2 regions of the Streptomyces sp. NPDC001828 genome follow, and region 1 is predicted to be linked to the other one. Evidence: riboswitches for the same ligand, from Rfam matches in the RefSeq annotation. Region 1 holds a riboswitch; the other holds the start of a gene.
The links. Region 1 has a riboswitch for cyclic di-AMP ahead of ACFYZA_RS20385 (M23 family metallopeptidase). Riboswitches for the same ligand answer to the same signal wherever they lie in the genome.

Region 1 (7,416 bases):
CCCCGGAGGCGGCCGCACCGTAGAATCGGCGCATTGTGTCTGAGCAGCCCCGCACCCCAGAGCCCCCCGCCCAGGCGACCGAGAAGGTCCTGCCGAGGGACAAGGCGCCCCGATTCCCGGGCGGCCCGGCCGCCGACCCGGCCGGCTCGCACCACGAACGCCGCATCCGCAGCTTCCAGCCCCGCCGAAGCCGCGTCACCACCGGCCAGGGCGAGTACCTGGAACGCCTGTGGCCGGTGTGGGGCTTCGACATCGACGGGCTGCACAAGATCGACCCGGCCGAGATGTTCGACGGCCTCCCCGTCGTTCTGGAGATCGGCTTCGGCATGGGCGAGGCCACCGCGCAGATGGCCGCGGACGACCCCCGCACCGGCATCCTCGCCGTCGACGTCCACACCCCCGGCCAGGGCAACCTCCTCGGCCTCGCCGAACGCGGCGGCCTCAGCAACATCCGCGTGGCCAACGGCGACGCCATCATCCTGCTGCGCGAAATGCTGGAGCCGGACGCCCTCGACGGGCTCCGCGTGTACTTCCCGGACCCGTGGCCCAAGAAGCGGCACCACAAACGGCGCCTGATCCAGCCCGAGTTCCTCTCGCTGGCCGCGACCCGGCTGAAGCCCGGCGCCGTACTGCACTGCGCGACGGACTGGGAGGACTACGCCGAGCAGATGCTGGAAGTCCTCGAAGCGCACCCCGACTTCGAGAACACCGTGGCCGGCGGCGGCTACGCACCCCGGCCCGCGTTCCGGCCGCTGACCCGGTTCGAGGGCCAGGGCCTCGACAAGGGCCACGTGGTGCACGACCTCTTGTTCCGCCGCGTCGCGCACAGCGGGTAGTGCAGGCACCGTCGCGCATTGTCAGTGACCCTCGTTAGGGTCGTCTGGTGTCCTTCGAGTCGCTTCCGCATCGCCCGCCTCCCGGGCAGGCGCCCCAGCAGGCCGGGCCCGGCCATCCGGCCCAGCCCGTTCCGGCGTGCGCGGAGGAGCCCCGCTTCGACGGGGTCCCGCCGGACCGCGCGAAGTGGCGCTACCGTCCGCGCCGCGACTTCTGGCGCTCCAAGGCGGTCCGGGCGGGCGCGCTGATCACCCTGCTCGCCCTGTGCGGGCTCGTCATCCTCGCGCTCGTACGGGACCAGACCGGCACCGAGGGCTTCCTGGTCGGGCTCGGGCTCGCGGTGCTTCCGGTGCCGCTGCTCGGCGCCGCGTTCCGCTGGCTGGACCGGGTCGACCCGGGGCCGTGGCGCAACCTCCTCTTCGCCCTGGCGTGGGGCGCGTGCGCCGCCGCGCTGGTGGCGATCATCGCCAACTCGTTCGCGACCCGGTGGATAGCGACGGCCACCGCCGACCCGTCATCGGCCGACCATCTGGGCGCCAGCGTCATAGCCCCGATAGTCGAGGAGAGCGCGAAGGCGGCGGCCGTGCTGCTGCTCTTCCTGTTCAGGAGACGCGACTTCAAGGGGATCGTCGACGGCGTCGTCTTCGCCGGCTTCACCGCGACCGGCTTCGCCTTCACCGAGAACATCCTCTACCTGGGCAACGCCTTCGGCGAGGACCAGGCGAGCCACAGCGGGGGCCTCGCATCGACGACGGCGGCGACCTTCTTCGTACGGGTCGTCATGTCACCCTTCGCCCACCCCCTGTTCACCGTGATGACCGGCATCGGCTTCGGCGCGGCCGCGCTCGCGCCGCCCGGCAAGCGCCTGCGGCGGGTCGCCTTCCCGCTGCTCGGCCTGGTGTGCGCGATGGGCATGCACGCCCTGTGGAACAGCTCGACGCTGTTCGGGGTGTACGGCTTCTACATCGTGTACGGGGCCTTCATGGTGCCGGTGTTCGGGCTGCTGACCTGGCTCGCGGTCTGGAGCCGGCAGCGCGAGCTGCGTACCGTCGCCGCCGAGCTGCCCGCGTACGCCGCGGCCGGCTGGCTGGGTCCGGCCGAGCCGCTCGCGCTGTCCTCGATGCGGGCCCGCGCCACGGCCCGCGACTTCGCGCACCACCGCTTCGGCGGGAAGCCGGCGGCGCGGGCGGTCGCCGAGTACGAGGCGTTCGCGACCGCGCTCGCCTTCCTGCGCCACCGCGCGTACCGCAGCGCGGGCGCGACCGGGCCCGGGCCCGACTTCGCCGCCCGCGAGCAGGAGTTGCTCCACCACCTGTGGGAGCGCAAGCCGGTCGCGGGCCCGGCGCTGCTGTACGCGGCCGGGGCCACCGGCCGCATCTGGGTCCCGCCGCAGCCGGGCCCCCCGCACCCCTACACCCAGCACGCGCAGTACGCCCCGTACGCGCCGCATCCGCAGTACGCCCTGTACGGGCAGCCGGGCCCAGCCACGGGCCCGGGCCCGTACAACCCGTACCTACGCTGAGGCGGCCGTCAGCTCGGAGAGCTGGGCGTCGGTGAGTTCCAGGTCGGCGACCGCGAGCAGCGCCGGGAGTTGCTCGACGGTACGGGCCGAGGCGATGGGGGCGGCGACGGTCGGGCGGGCCGCCAGCCAGGCCAGGGCAACCGTGGCGATCTCGGCGTCGCGCTCCTGGGCGATGCGGTCGAGCGCGGCGAGCACCTTGCGGCCCCGCTCGGTGTCCAGGTGCTTGCCCGCGCCCTCGGCCCGCGCGCTGTCCACGGTCTGGCCCGGGCGGTACTTGCCGGTGAGGAAGCCCGAGGCGAGCGCGAAGTAGGGCACCGCGGCGAGCCCGGCGTGCGAGGCGGTGTCCTGGAGGGGGCCCTCGTAGGTGTCGCGGGAGACCAGGTTGTAGTGCGGCTGGAGCACCGAGTACTTGGCGAGGCCCTCGCGGTCCGCGAAGTCCAGGGACTCCTGGAGCCGGGCGGGGGTGATGTTGGAGGCGCCGAGCGCGCGGACCTTGCCGTCGCGCACGAGCTGGTCGAGGGCGGTGACGATCTCCTCGACGGGGACGGAGGTGTCGTCGAAGTGCGTGTAGTACAGGTCGATGTAGTCGGTGCCGAGGCGGCGCAGGGACTCCTCGGCGGCGGCCTTGATGGTGCCCGCCGCGAGGCCCTCGTACTGGGGGTGCGAGCCGACCTTGGTGGCGACGACGACCTCGTCCCGGTTGTCGCGGGCGGTCAGCCACTTGCCGATGATCGTCTCGGACTCGCCGCCGGAGTTGCCCGGGGCCCACTTCGAGTAGGCGTCGGCGGTGTCGACGAAGTTGCCGCCACCGGCGAGGTAGGCGTCGAGGACGGCGAACGACTGGTCCTGGTCGGCCGTCCAGCCGAAGACGTTGGCGCCGAGGGCGAGGGGGAAGACGGAGAGGTCGGAGCGACCGAGCACGCGCAAGGAGGTCATGGCCCCCTAACCCCCGACGCGCCCCCGCCTATTCCGACCCCGGGGCTCCGCCCCGGACCCCGTTCGCGCCTGAACGGCGCTCGTCCTCGATCGCCAGGGGCGCGGGGAACTGCGCGAGCCACGCACGGTCCCCAGCCGGCGAACTCTCCCCCGGAGGGTTTCGGGAAGGGGCGGGGCGGGGCGAGAACCGGGTTAAGGATTCAGCCCCTTGGACTGGAGCCAGGCCATCGGGTCGATCCCCGTACCGTCCGGCGTGTGCACCTCCAGATGCAGGTGCGGACCCGTCACGTTCCCGGTCGCCCCGACCCGCCCGATCACGTCCCCCGTCGACACCTTCTGCCCCACACTCACCGCGAGGGACGACTGGTGGCAGTACCAGAGCTCGCTGCCGTCATCGAGCGTGAGGACCGTGCGGTACCCGTACGCCCCCGCCCACCCCGCCGACTTGACCGTCCCGGAGTGGATCGCCTTCAGCGGCGTACCCGTCGGCGCCGCGAAGTCGAGGCCCGTGTGGTGGCCGGAGGACCACATCGAGCCGGCCTCCCCGAACGTCGAGGTGAGCGTGTACGAGCCGACCGGCAGCGAGTAGCTCGCGGCCAGCTTGGCCAGCCGCTCCTCCTCCGCCTTCTTCGCCGCGGCGGCCTCCGCCGCCTTCTTCTCGGCGGCGGCCTTCGCCTCGGCCGCGTCCTGCTTGGCCTTGGCCTCCTCGGCGGCCTTCGCCTCCGCGGCCTTCTGCGCGGCCGCCTTCGCCTCGGCGACGGCCCCGGCCTTCTGCTGCTCGGCCTGCTGGAGGATGCGGGCGCGCAGCGCCTCGCCCGCGTCGGTGGCGCCCTGCTCGGCCTCGCTGGTGGACAGGCCGGTCATGGTCAGCGGCGCGGCGGCGATCTTCTGGTCGGCCTGCGCCGCGGCCGTCTTGGGGCTGCTCGGAGCGTCGTGCGAGACCAACTCGCCGACGCCGGGCAGCGACTTGAGGTCGGGCAGGCTCTCGCTGATGGAGTCCGGCAGGGATATGGAGACCGGCGGCTTGGCCTGCGCGGTGGCCATGCCACCCGCGCCGACCGCCGCGATGACGCCGACGCCGAGGACGGTGGAGCTGCGGGCGAGCCCGCCGCGCTGCTTGGCGACTCTGTGCCGGCCGCGGACCGGGCGCACGGACTCCTCGGTCGGGTCCCACTCCTCCCAGGTCTCGTTCTCGCCGGGCGCGTCCCCGTACACGGAGGGGAGGGGGGTGTCGAGGGCAGGCTCGTTGGACGCCACGGAGGGGCGCTCCTTTCCTTCCTTCTCGCCTACCGGGTTAGCTGACGGGTTCGGAGCAGGAAGGTCTCCTACGAGCGCCCATGACGGACGTCCGATTCACCCCAAGTTGGTGGTTCCCCGGTTCCCCGAAGGGGATTCGGCGCAGGCGCGCGGGGCCGCCGTGGCGGCGGCTGGGACGACCGCGCTGCGTTATCGAACGTTAATAGACACCCGGGGCGGATTCCAAGCCGTTCCCACTGATCGTTAACGGCCATGGCCCGGACTTAGCCCCCATTGCCGGGGCAAAACGGGCGAGTTGACGGCCCCTCAAGGTCGCCCCCGTCACACCAGCTTTCTGACGGTGTGTCAATTGTTATGCGCAGGGAGACCCTTCGAGCACCCACCGTGACAGCACGCTCGACCGGCCCCCGACCACACCCCGACCACACCTCGAGGCAGCCCCTCACCCCCCTCACCCCAGGCCCCCACGTCCCCTCACTTCACGATCCTGACCGTGCGCCGGCGGTCGGGCTGCCCCTCGGCCGGGCGGCCCACCGCGAGCAGCGCCATGTCGTCGCTCGTGCCGCCGCCCGTGTAGCGGCGTACGTCGTCGACGAGCGCGTCCAGGACCTCGTCCGGGCCGGGGAAGATCGCGCCGCGCAGCCGGGTGGCGGGCTGGTAGAAGACGCCCGTGGCGTCGCGCGCCTCCGACAGGCCGTCCGTGTAGAGCAGCAGCGTCGAGCCGGGCGGGTAGGGGCGTACGTCCGAGCGGTCCGGCCACACCCCGAGGTCGGCCATCCCGAGCGGCAGCGCGGGCTCGCTCGGCACGAGCACGTCGAGGGAGCCGTCCGGGTGCAGCAGGAACGGCTCGGGATGACCTCGGTTCACCAGGCGTACGGTGCCGTCGCCGCGCGGGATCTCGGCGAGCAGCGCCGTGGTGAACCCCTCGACCGCGTCGAGCCGGTCGCGCCGGGTGCCCTCGCGGGCCAGCGCCCGCTCCAGGCGCTGGGTCACCGCCTCCAGGGACGACTCCTGCTCGGCGGCCTCACGGAACGCGCCGATCACCACGGCGACGGCCTCCACCGCCTGGAGCCCCTTGCCGCGTACGTCACCGACGATGAGCCGGACCCCGTACGGGGTGTCCTGCACGGCGAAGAGGTCCCCGCCGATGAACGCGTCCGCCTGCGCGGCCTCGTACCGCGCGGCGACATGGAGTCCGCCGATGCGGGACGCGGGCGTGGGCAGCACGGCGCGCTGCGCGGTCTCAGCGATGACGCGGGCGGAGGCGAGGCGCTCGCCGCTGCGGCGCAGGATGCGGTTGATGAAGAGGGCGAGCGCGCCCACCGTGAGCACGGTGAACAGCTCGCTCGCGCCTTCGCCGAGGTTGGGCAGATCGTGTATGAACCAGAGCGCCACGACGGCGGCCACCGAGCAGAGGCCCACCGCGGCCGTGCCCCGGGCCGAGTAGAACGGTGCGGCGATGACCGGGGCGCCGGCGAACAGCGCGGCCGCTGTCAGGTCCGGCGGGGTGGAGGCGTCGAAGGCGAAGCCCACACCGATCAGCAGTACGGGTAGCGCCCGTACCAGGCGCCCTTCGCCCTCTGCTCGCTGCCGCACCCGTCCAGCCTGGCCCGTTTCGGCCCCGAAGGCGACTCGACGCACCCAGGCGGGTGCCGGGCGGGCGGTCGCGGCCCGGCTCAGTGTCGGCGGCAGCGGTGCGGGCCCGGGCGGCCCCGGGCGCAGCTGCCCCTGGCGTGCCGATGATTGGCGGCCCGCTCGGGCACACAGGACAGCTCGACCCAGCCGCCCCGGTTCAGCCGGCACCCGTGGGTCGAGGGAGCCGAGGCCGCCCCCGCGACCGGCACGCCCCGCGCGGGCGCGGGCCGGCTCGGCTCGCCACAGCCGCCGGCCCCGAGCAGGCAGACCACGACCATCACCAGAACCAGCACGGGCACGGGCACGGGCATCAACGCCCGGGGCACCAGTGTCGGCACCCCAGCCACCTCACGCGGAGCCCTCACCACCCGCACCCCTTTCCTCGACGCTCACCTATAGCGAGCGCGAGACTACCCTCCGCAAGAGCCGCCGCCGGTCGAGCCGTCGCCCGTCGAGCCGTCGCCGTCCGAGAGGTGGCGCTCGGCGTACACCGTCAGGGCGTCCCGCACGAAGGCGGCCGTGCCGGCGCCGTGCTGGTCGTAGTTGACTCCGAAGCGCGGATCGTCGACGTACATCTGCCCGATCCCGATCACGTACGACCGGCCGACGTCGGTGGTGGCGGACAACCAGGCGACGTGCCGCCGCGCGATGTCCTGCGCGAGCTCACCGTCGGCGGCGGCCCCGGCGCCGCGCGCCCGCCCCCAGTCCCGGGCGATGTCCTCGTGCTCCTTCAGGAACCCCTTGCGCTGCGCCTCGCCGAGCGAGCGCCACCAGCGGTCGCCCTTCTCGTAGGCGTCCCGCCCCCAGCGCCGGCTCACCTCCTCCTCGTACCGGGTGTGGTCGAAGCCGTCGAACACTTCCTCGGCCATGAGCTCCTCTCCCCTCTCGGTCTTGTGCAGGGTGGTCCGCACGGACGCGATCTGCCGCGCGATGCGCTCGCGCTCCTGCTCCAGCAGGCGCAGATGGGTGCGCAGGGCGGCCGCCGGATCGCGCTCGCCCTCCAGGAGCTCGCCGATCACGGGCAGCGAGAGCCCCAGCTCGCGCAGCAGCAGGATCCGCTGAAGGCGGACCAGAGCGCCCTGGTCGTAATAGCGGTATCCGTTGGTCCCGATGCGGCTCGGCGCGAGCAGCCCGAGGTCTCCGTAGTGCCGGAGGGTGCGGCTCGTCGTCCCGGCCTTCTTGGCGATCTCCTGGATCGACCACTCCTTGCCGTTCACATCGACCAAGCTAGA
Region 2 (7,416 bases), on a different contig from region 1:
GCCCGGGACCCAGCGCGTTGTTCACCGCGTACGTACGCCCGGTGAACCCGGCGTCCAGGACGTTGCGCAGGACCGCGCGGCCGACGCCGCCGGGGGCGCGGCCGGTGCCGATGACCGCGACCGAGCCGGGCGTGAGCAGGCGCCGCACGGAACGCGCCTCGGCGCGGTACTCGCGGGCGCGCTGCACGGCGAGGGACTCGGCGGTGGGCTCCAGATCGAGGGTGAGGTGGACCGAGCCGTCCTCGAAGGACCGCTTCTGCTGGTAGCCGGCGTCCGTGAAGACCTTGATCATCTTGTTGTTGGCGGGCAGCACCTCGGCGGCGAACCGCCTGATCCCGCGCTCGCGGGCGACCGCCGCGATGTGTTCGAGGAGCGTGGAGGCGACGCCCCGGCCCTGGTGGGCGTCCTGGACCAGGAAGGCGACCTCGGCCTCGTCGGCGGGGGCGGAGGCCGGGCGGCCCTGGGCGTTGATCCGGTCGTAGCGGACGGTCGCGATGAACTCGCCGCCGACGGTGGCCGCGAGCCCGACCCGGTCGACGTAGTCGTGATGGGTGAAGCGGTGGACGTCCTTGGCGGACAGGCGGGGGTAGGGCGCGAAGAAGCGGTAGTACTTCGACTCGTCCGACACCAGCTCGTAGAAGGAGACCAGGCGCTCGGCGTCCTCGGTGGTGATGGGCCTGATGCGCGCGGTGCCGCCGTCGCGGAGCACCACGTCGGCCTCCCAGTGAGCGGGGTACGCGGGGTCGGACGCCGTCGTCATACCGAAAGCGTACGGGTCGCGGGGCCGTACGCGCCGGGGCAAGGTGGGGAGGGCCGATCGGCGGCGCACAGGGGCCTAAGGTCGGTACGAGCACCGCGCACCACATGAGAGACTGGTCTAGACAACCGTCAGAGATTTCGAAGGGCAACACCATGGCTGAGCGCCGCGTCAACGTCGGCTGGGCCGAGGGCCTGCACGCCCGCCCCGCGTCCATCTTCGTCCGTGCCGCCACGGCCGCCGGAGTCCCCATGACGATCGCCAAGGCCGACGGCAACCCGGTCAACGCCGCGTCCATGCTCGCGGTGCTCGGCCTGGGTGCGCAGGGCGGCGAGGAGATCGTGCTGGCCTCCGACGCCGAGGGCGCGGACGCCGCGCTCGACCGGCTGGCCAAGCTGGTCGCCGAGGGTCTCGAGGAGCTCCCCGAGACCGTCTGATCCGGTCGACGTCACACCGAAGGACCGCGGAACCCGCATACGGGCTCGGCGGTCCTTTTGTTTTGCCGTGGAATGGGGTGCGGGCTCAGGCAGGGGGAATGAGGTGCGGGCTCACGCAGGGGAATGCGGGCCCGTCAATCAATAGGGAACGCCGAGCCGTCAATTCCGGGCAGCACGACGCCGGCCCCTTCTTGTATACGGCGCCGCCGTTAAGCGCGGGCACTCGCGATGTTGACGGGATGTTGCGAAGACCTCACGGGTACGGCCGTGCGCAGCCGATGGGCGGAAAAGGACCCCTCGGCGTGGAGGGCCGTGAGCGAGCGGGCACGTTCGGCGTCGCCGCGGGTCACCGCGTCGGTGATGGCGCCGAGTTCGGCCCAGGCCTCGGTGGGGCGGGACGGCGTCTCGACCGCGTACATCCAGGCCACCTTGTGCCGCAACTGCGTGAGCATCGCGATGAGTCCGGGGCTCGCGGAGGCCTGGGCGAGCGTCTCGTGGTACCAGCCGCCGAGCGAGCGCAGATCCTCGCCCTGACCCCGCCGGGCCCGGTCCTGACCCAGTCTCACCAGGCCGCGCAGCACCTTGAGATGGGCCTCGGTGCGCCGGCGCGCGGCCCGGGCGGCGGCCAACGGCTCCAGCAGGAGGCGCAGTTCGAGGAGGTCGGCGGCCTCCACCTCGGTGGGCTCGGCCACACACGCGCCCGCGTGCCTGCGGGTGGTCACGAACCCCTCCGACTCCAGGGTGCGCAGCGCCTCGCGGACCGGGACGCGGGAGACCCCGTAACGCCGGGCGAGTACTTCCTCGGTGAGCCGGCCGCCGCGCTCGAAGACACCCGTGACGATGTCGTCGCGTATGGCCGTGCATACCGAATGCGCCGGAATGCGCATGGCGAACCTCCGCTTCATTCCCCGCGGAACGCGGTCGACCAAGGCTTTTTCGTGACTCTATTGCAGGCCCTGTTAATTCCACGTGACGGGCCGGAACCAAGGCATATCTTTTGGCCAATGACGAAGGCCCCCGGCTCGGTGCCGGGGGCCTTCGGTGTGCGCGGGGAGCGCCGGTGCCGTCTCAGACGCCGACGCCGTGCGAACGCAGATAGGCGATCGGGTCGATGTCCGAGCCGTACTCCGGGCCGGTGCGGGCCTCGAAGTGCAGGTGCGGACCCGTGGTGTTGCCGGTGTTGCCCGACAGGGCGATCTGCTGGCCCGGCTCCACGGACTGGCCGACGGAGACCTGGATGACCGAGAGGTGGCCGTACTGGGTGTACGTGCCGTCGTGCATCCGGATCACGATGTTGTTGCCGTAGGCGCCACCGTCACCGGCCTCGACGACGGTGCCCAGACCCACCGCGTGGACCGGAGTGCCGATCCCCGCATGGAAGTCGATGCCGGTGTGGCTGCCGGAGGACCACAGGGATCCGCCGGTCTTGTAGCCGGTGGACACATAACTGCCGGATATGGGGGCCACGAACGTGTTGAGGCGCTTGCGCTCCGCCTCGCGCGCGGCGCGCTCCTTGGCCTCGCGCGCCTCCTGGGCGCGCTGCTCGGCCTTGCGCTTGGCGGCGGCCTCGGCCTCCGCCTTCGCCCGGGCCTTCGCGGCGGCCTGCTTCTGCGCGTCGGCCTGGGCGCCCAGCTGGTCGGCGAGGGAGTCGCCGATGACGATGGCCTGGCTGAGGCCGGTGTCGGTGGTGGTGCTCGGGGCGGCGACGGCCGGGGAGGCGAGGGTGCCTACGACTCCGGCGGTGGCCAGGGTGGCGATGCCCGCGATGTTCGCGCTGCGGCGCGTCATTCGGCTGGGCGCGCGATGCTTCCCGGTGGCACGGGTGAACGCCATGTAGCGGCGGTGTCCTTTCCTTCCATCTCGCCTACCGGGTTAGCTGACGGGTTCGGAGCAGGAAGGTCTCCTACGGGCTCCTCCGCGGGCGGAGGCGTCCGATTCACCCCAGGGACTGAGTGGGTCCCCGGCTCCCCTGGCTCGCGCCATCGGGGACTCGGCGATCACTGTCCGGTGCCGCGGCTGCGACGGGTGGTGACGGACAGCGGGACCGACGCTAAACCGCTGATCTTTCAATCACCAAACACACACAGGATTTTGTAGCGCACGCCACATCACAGACGGGCAACCTCCCCAATAAACCGGACATACGGGAGGACCCCGGCGGCTCATGCGCCTCCGGGGTCCTCCGTGTCCTCGTCCGTGCCGGGCCCGCTCGGCCGGCCCGGAGCCTCAATCAGCCCGTGACGACGGTGACTTCACCGATGCCGAGCGCCTTGACCGGCTCCGCGATCCGCGCGGCGTCGCCGACCAGGACCGTGACGAGGCGGTCGGCCGGGAAGGCGTTGACGACGGCCGCCGTCGCCTCCACGGTGCCGGTGTCCGCGAGCTGGGCGTACAGCTGGGCCTGGTAGTCGTCGGGAAGGAACTGCTCGACCTGGTCGGCGAGCGTCCCGGCGACGGCCGCCGCGGTCTCGTACTTGAGCGGGGCGACGCCCACCAGGTTCTGCACGGCCGTCTCGCGCTCGGCGTCGTCAAGACCCTCCGCGGCGAGCTTGCGCAGCACCTTCCACAGGTCCTCCAGGGCGGGACCGGTGTTCGGGGTGTCGACCGAGCCGCTGATGGCGAGCATCGCGGCGCCGCCGTCCGGACCCGAGCGCAGCACCTGGCCGAAGGACCGCACCCCGTAGGTGTAGCCCTTCTCCTCGCGCAGCACGCGGTCCAGACGCGAGGTCAGGGTGCCGCCCAGGCAGTACGTGCCGAGCACCTGGGCCGCCCAGACCCGGTCGTGCCGGTCGGGGCCGATGCGGCCGATGAGCAGCTGGGTCTGCACGGCGCCGGGCCGGTCCACGATGACGACCCGGCCGCGGTCGTCGGCGGTGATCGGCGGGACCGGGCGCGGCTCGGCGGTGTCGCCGGTCCAGTCGCCCAGGGTGTCCGCGAGGATCGCGTCGAGGTCGGTGGCCGCGAGGTCGCCGACGACGACGGTGACGGTCGTCGAGGGGCGCACGTACGCCTCGTAGAAGGCGCGCACCGCGGCCGCGTCGATGGCCTCGACGGTCTCCTCGGTGCCCTGGCGGGGCCGGGAGATGCGCGCGGAGGCCGGGAAGAGCTCCTTGGAGAGCTGCTTGGCGGCGCGGCGGGCCGGGTTGGCCTGCTCGTGCGGGATCTCGTCGAGCCGGTTGCGCACCAGGCGCTCGATCTCGGAGTCGGCGAACGCCGGGGCCCGCAGCGCCTCGGCGAGCAGCGAGAGCGCCTTGGGCAGCCGGGAGACCGGCACTTCCAGGGAGACCCGGACGCCGGGGTGGTCGGCGTGCGCGTCGAGGGTGGCGCCGCAGCGCTCCAGCTCGGCGGCGAACTCCTCGGCCGAGTGCTTGTCGGTGCCCTCGGTCAGGGCGCGCGCCATGATCGTGGCGACGCCGTCGAGGCCCGCGGGCTCGGCTTCGAGCGGGGCCGCGAGGAACACCTCGACGGCGACGACCTGCTGGCCGGGCCGGTGGCAGCGCAGCACGGTCATGCCGTTGGCGAGCGTGCCGCGCTCGGGGGCCGGGAAGGCCCACGGCGTGGCGGGGCCGGCGGCCGGCTGGGGGTGGAACTCCATGGTCACGACAGCGTCCGTCACTGGCCCGCCTCTTCCTCTTCGTTGCCTGCCTCGGGTGCCGCGGTGGGCTCGTACACCAGGACCGCCCGGTTGTCGGGGCGCAGCTTCGCGGCGGCGACCGCCCGGACCTCGTCGGCGGTGATGTCCAGGACGCGGTCGACCGCCGTCAGGGCGAGCTGCGGGTCGCCGAACAGGACGGCGTAGCGGCACAGTTCGTCGGCGCGGCCGGCCACGGTGCCGAGGCGGTCGAGCCATTCGCGCTCCAACTGGGCCTGGGCGCGCTCCATCTCCTCGGCGGTCGGGCCCTCGGCGGCGAACCGCGCGAGCTCCTCGTCGACTGCGCTCTCGATGTCCTCGACCTCGACCCCGCCGGACGTCTTGACGTCGAGCCAGCCGAGCGAGGGTGCGCCGGCCAGGCGCAGCAGGCCGAAGCCGGCGGCCACCGCGCTGCGGTCGCGGCGCACCAGGCGGTTGTGCAGCCGGGAGGACTCGCCGCCGCCGAGGACGGTCAGCGCCAGGTCGGCCGCGTCCGCCTCGCGGGTGCCGTCGTGGGGCAGCCGGTAGGCGGCCATCAGGGCGCGCGCCGGGACGTCCTCCTCGACGACCTCGCGCAGCTGTCCGCCGATGGTGCCGGGCAGCGAGCCGTCGCGCGGCGGCTGCTTGCCGTCGTGGGCGGGGATGGATCCGAAGTACTTCTCCACCCAGGCCAGCGTCTGCTCGGGGTCGATGTCGCCGACCACGGAGAGCACCGCGTTGTTGGGCGCGTAGTACGTGCGGAAGAAGTTCCGGGCGTCTTCCAGGGTGGCCGCGTCCAGGTCCGCCATCGAGCCGATCGGCGTGTGGTGGTAGGGGTGGCCCTCCGGGTAGGCGAGGGCGGTCAGCTTCTCGAAGGCGGTGCCGTAGGGGACGTTGTCGTAGCGCTGGCGGCGCTCGTTCTTGACGACGTCGCGCTGGTTCTCCATCGACTGCTCGTCCAGCGCGGCGAGCAGCGAGCCCATGCGGTCGGCCTCCAGCCAGAGCGCGAGCTCGACCTGGTGGGCGGGCATGGTCTCGAAGTAGTTGGTGCGCTCGAAGCTGGTGGTGCCGTTCAGCGAACCGCCCGCGCCCTGCACCAGCTCGAAGTGGCCGTTGCCGTGCACCTGGTGGGAACCCTGGAACATGAGGTGCTCGAAGAGATGGGCGAGGCCGGTGCGGCCCTTGACCTCGTGGCGCGAACCGACGTCGTACCAGAGGCACACCGCCGCGACCGGGGTCAGGTGGTCCTCGGAGAGCACCACGCGCAGGCCGTTGGCCAGTCGGTGCTCGGTCGCTGTCAGACCGCCGGAGCCGGCCTGCGCTGTGGCCGTGTGACCCATGGGCATGTACGTCCCTTCGTATCCGATGCGCAGTACCGCTGTGTGAAGTACTGGCGGGAGAAGCCTTACGTAAAGAAGTCCTGCCACTGTATGCAAGCGCGCGGGCACCTGGCGAAGTTCCCGGGTCGCGGTCGGCGTTGTCAGTGGGACGGTCCACAATGGTCGGCATCAGAGATCCGATCCGGTACGTGAAGGAGCAGCAGCCGCGATGGCCCGCCGCAGCACGAAGACCCCGCCGCCGCCCGACGACTTCGAGGAGCGGATCCTCGACATCGACGTCGTCGACGAGATGCAGGGCTCCTTCCTCGAGTACGCGTACTCCGTGATCTACTCGCGGGCCCTGCCGGACGCGCGGGACGGAATGAAGCCCGTCCAGCGCCGCATCGTCTACCAGATGAACGAGATGGGCCTGCGCCCGGACCGGGGCTATGTGAAGTGCGCCCGTGTCGTCGGCGAGGTGATGGGCAAGCTGCACCCGCACGGCGACGCGTCGATCTACGACGCCCTGGTGCGCATGGCTCAGCCGTTCTCCATGCGGCTTCCGCTGGTCAACGGCCACGGCAACTTCGGCTCGCTCGGCAACGACGACCCGCCGGCCGCCATGCGGTACACCGAGTGCAAGATGGCCGACGCCACCTCGCTGATGACGGAGTCCATCGACGAGGACACCGTCGACTTCGCCTCGAACTACGACGGCCAGGAGCAGGAGCCGGTGGCCCTGCCGGCCGCCTATCCGAACCTGTTGGTGAACGGGTCGTCCGGCATCGCGGTCGGCATGGCCACCAACATGCCGCCGCACAACCTGGGCGAGGTCATCGCCGCGGCCCGCCACCTGATCCGGCACCCGGAGGCGGACCTGGAGGCGCTGATGCGCTTCGTGCCGGGCCCCGACCTGCCGACCGGCGGGCGCATCGTGGGCCTGGGCGGCATCAAGGACGCCTACGAGTCGGGCCGCGGCACGTTCAAGATCCGCGCCACCGCCTCGGTGGAGAACGTGACGGCCCGCCGCAAGGGCCTGGTCGTCACCGAGCTGCCGTTCACGGTCGGCCCGGAGAAGGTCATCTCCAAGATCAAGGACCTGGTCGGCTCGAAGAAGCTCCAGGGCATCGCCGATGTGAAGGACCTCACCGACCGATCGCACGGCCTGCGTCTGGTCATCGAGATCAAGAACGGCTTCGTCCCGGAGGCCGTCCTGGAGCAGCTCTACAAGCTGACGCCGATGGAGGAGTCCTTCGGCATCAACAACGTGGCCCTGGTGGACGGCCAGCCGCT

Region 2: linked by a shared signal. The riboswitch ahead of ACFYZA_RS32285 (M23 family metallopeptidase) and the one ahead of ACFYZA_RS20385 (M23 family metallopeptidase) in region 1 are both predicted to bind cyclic di-AMP.

What each region holds. Positions count from the first base shown of each region.
Region 1 covers NZ_JBIATV010000007.1:19,161-26,576, forward strand. The annotation lists gene trmB (tRNA (guanosine(46)-N7)-methyltransferase TrmB) at 90-836, shown strand; gene ACFYZA_RS20375 (PrsW family intramembrane metalloprotease) at 884-2,356, shown strand; gene ACFYZA_RS20380 (aldo/keto reductase) at 2,348-3,292, opposite strand; gene ACFYZA_RS20385 (M23 family metallopeptidase) at 3,485-4,549, opposite strand; cyclic di-AMP (ydaO/yuaA leader) riboswitch at 4,561-4,701, opposite strand; gene ACFYZA_RS20390 (PP2C family protein-serine/threonine phosphatase) at 5,024-6,145, opposite strand; gene ACFYZA_RS20395 (hypothetical protein) at 6,226-6,522, opposite strand; gene ACFYZA_RS20400 (MerR family transcriptional regulator) at 6,595-7,401, opposite strand.
Region 2 covers NZ_JBIATV010000014.1:163,219-170,634, forward strand. The annotation lists gene ACFYZA_RS32270 (GNAT family N-acetyltransferase) at 1-760, opposite strand, end outside; gene ACFYZA_RS32275 (HPr family phosphocarrier protein) at 913-1,194, shown strand; gene ACFYZA_RS32280 (GntR family transcriptional regulator) at 1,404-2,081, opposite strand; gene ACFYZA_RS32285 (M23 family metallopeptidase) at 2,263-3,027, opposite strand; cyclic di-AMP (ydaO/yuaA leader) riboswitch at 3,041-3,200, opposite strand; gene ACFYZA_RS32290 (M16 family metallopeptidase) at 3,425-4,789, opposite strand; gene ACFYZA_RS32295 (M16 family metallopeptidase) at 4,807-6,144, opposite strand; gene ACFYZA_RS32300 (DNA topoisomerase (ATP-hydrolyzing) subunit A) at 6,353-7,416, shown strand, end outside.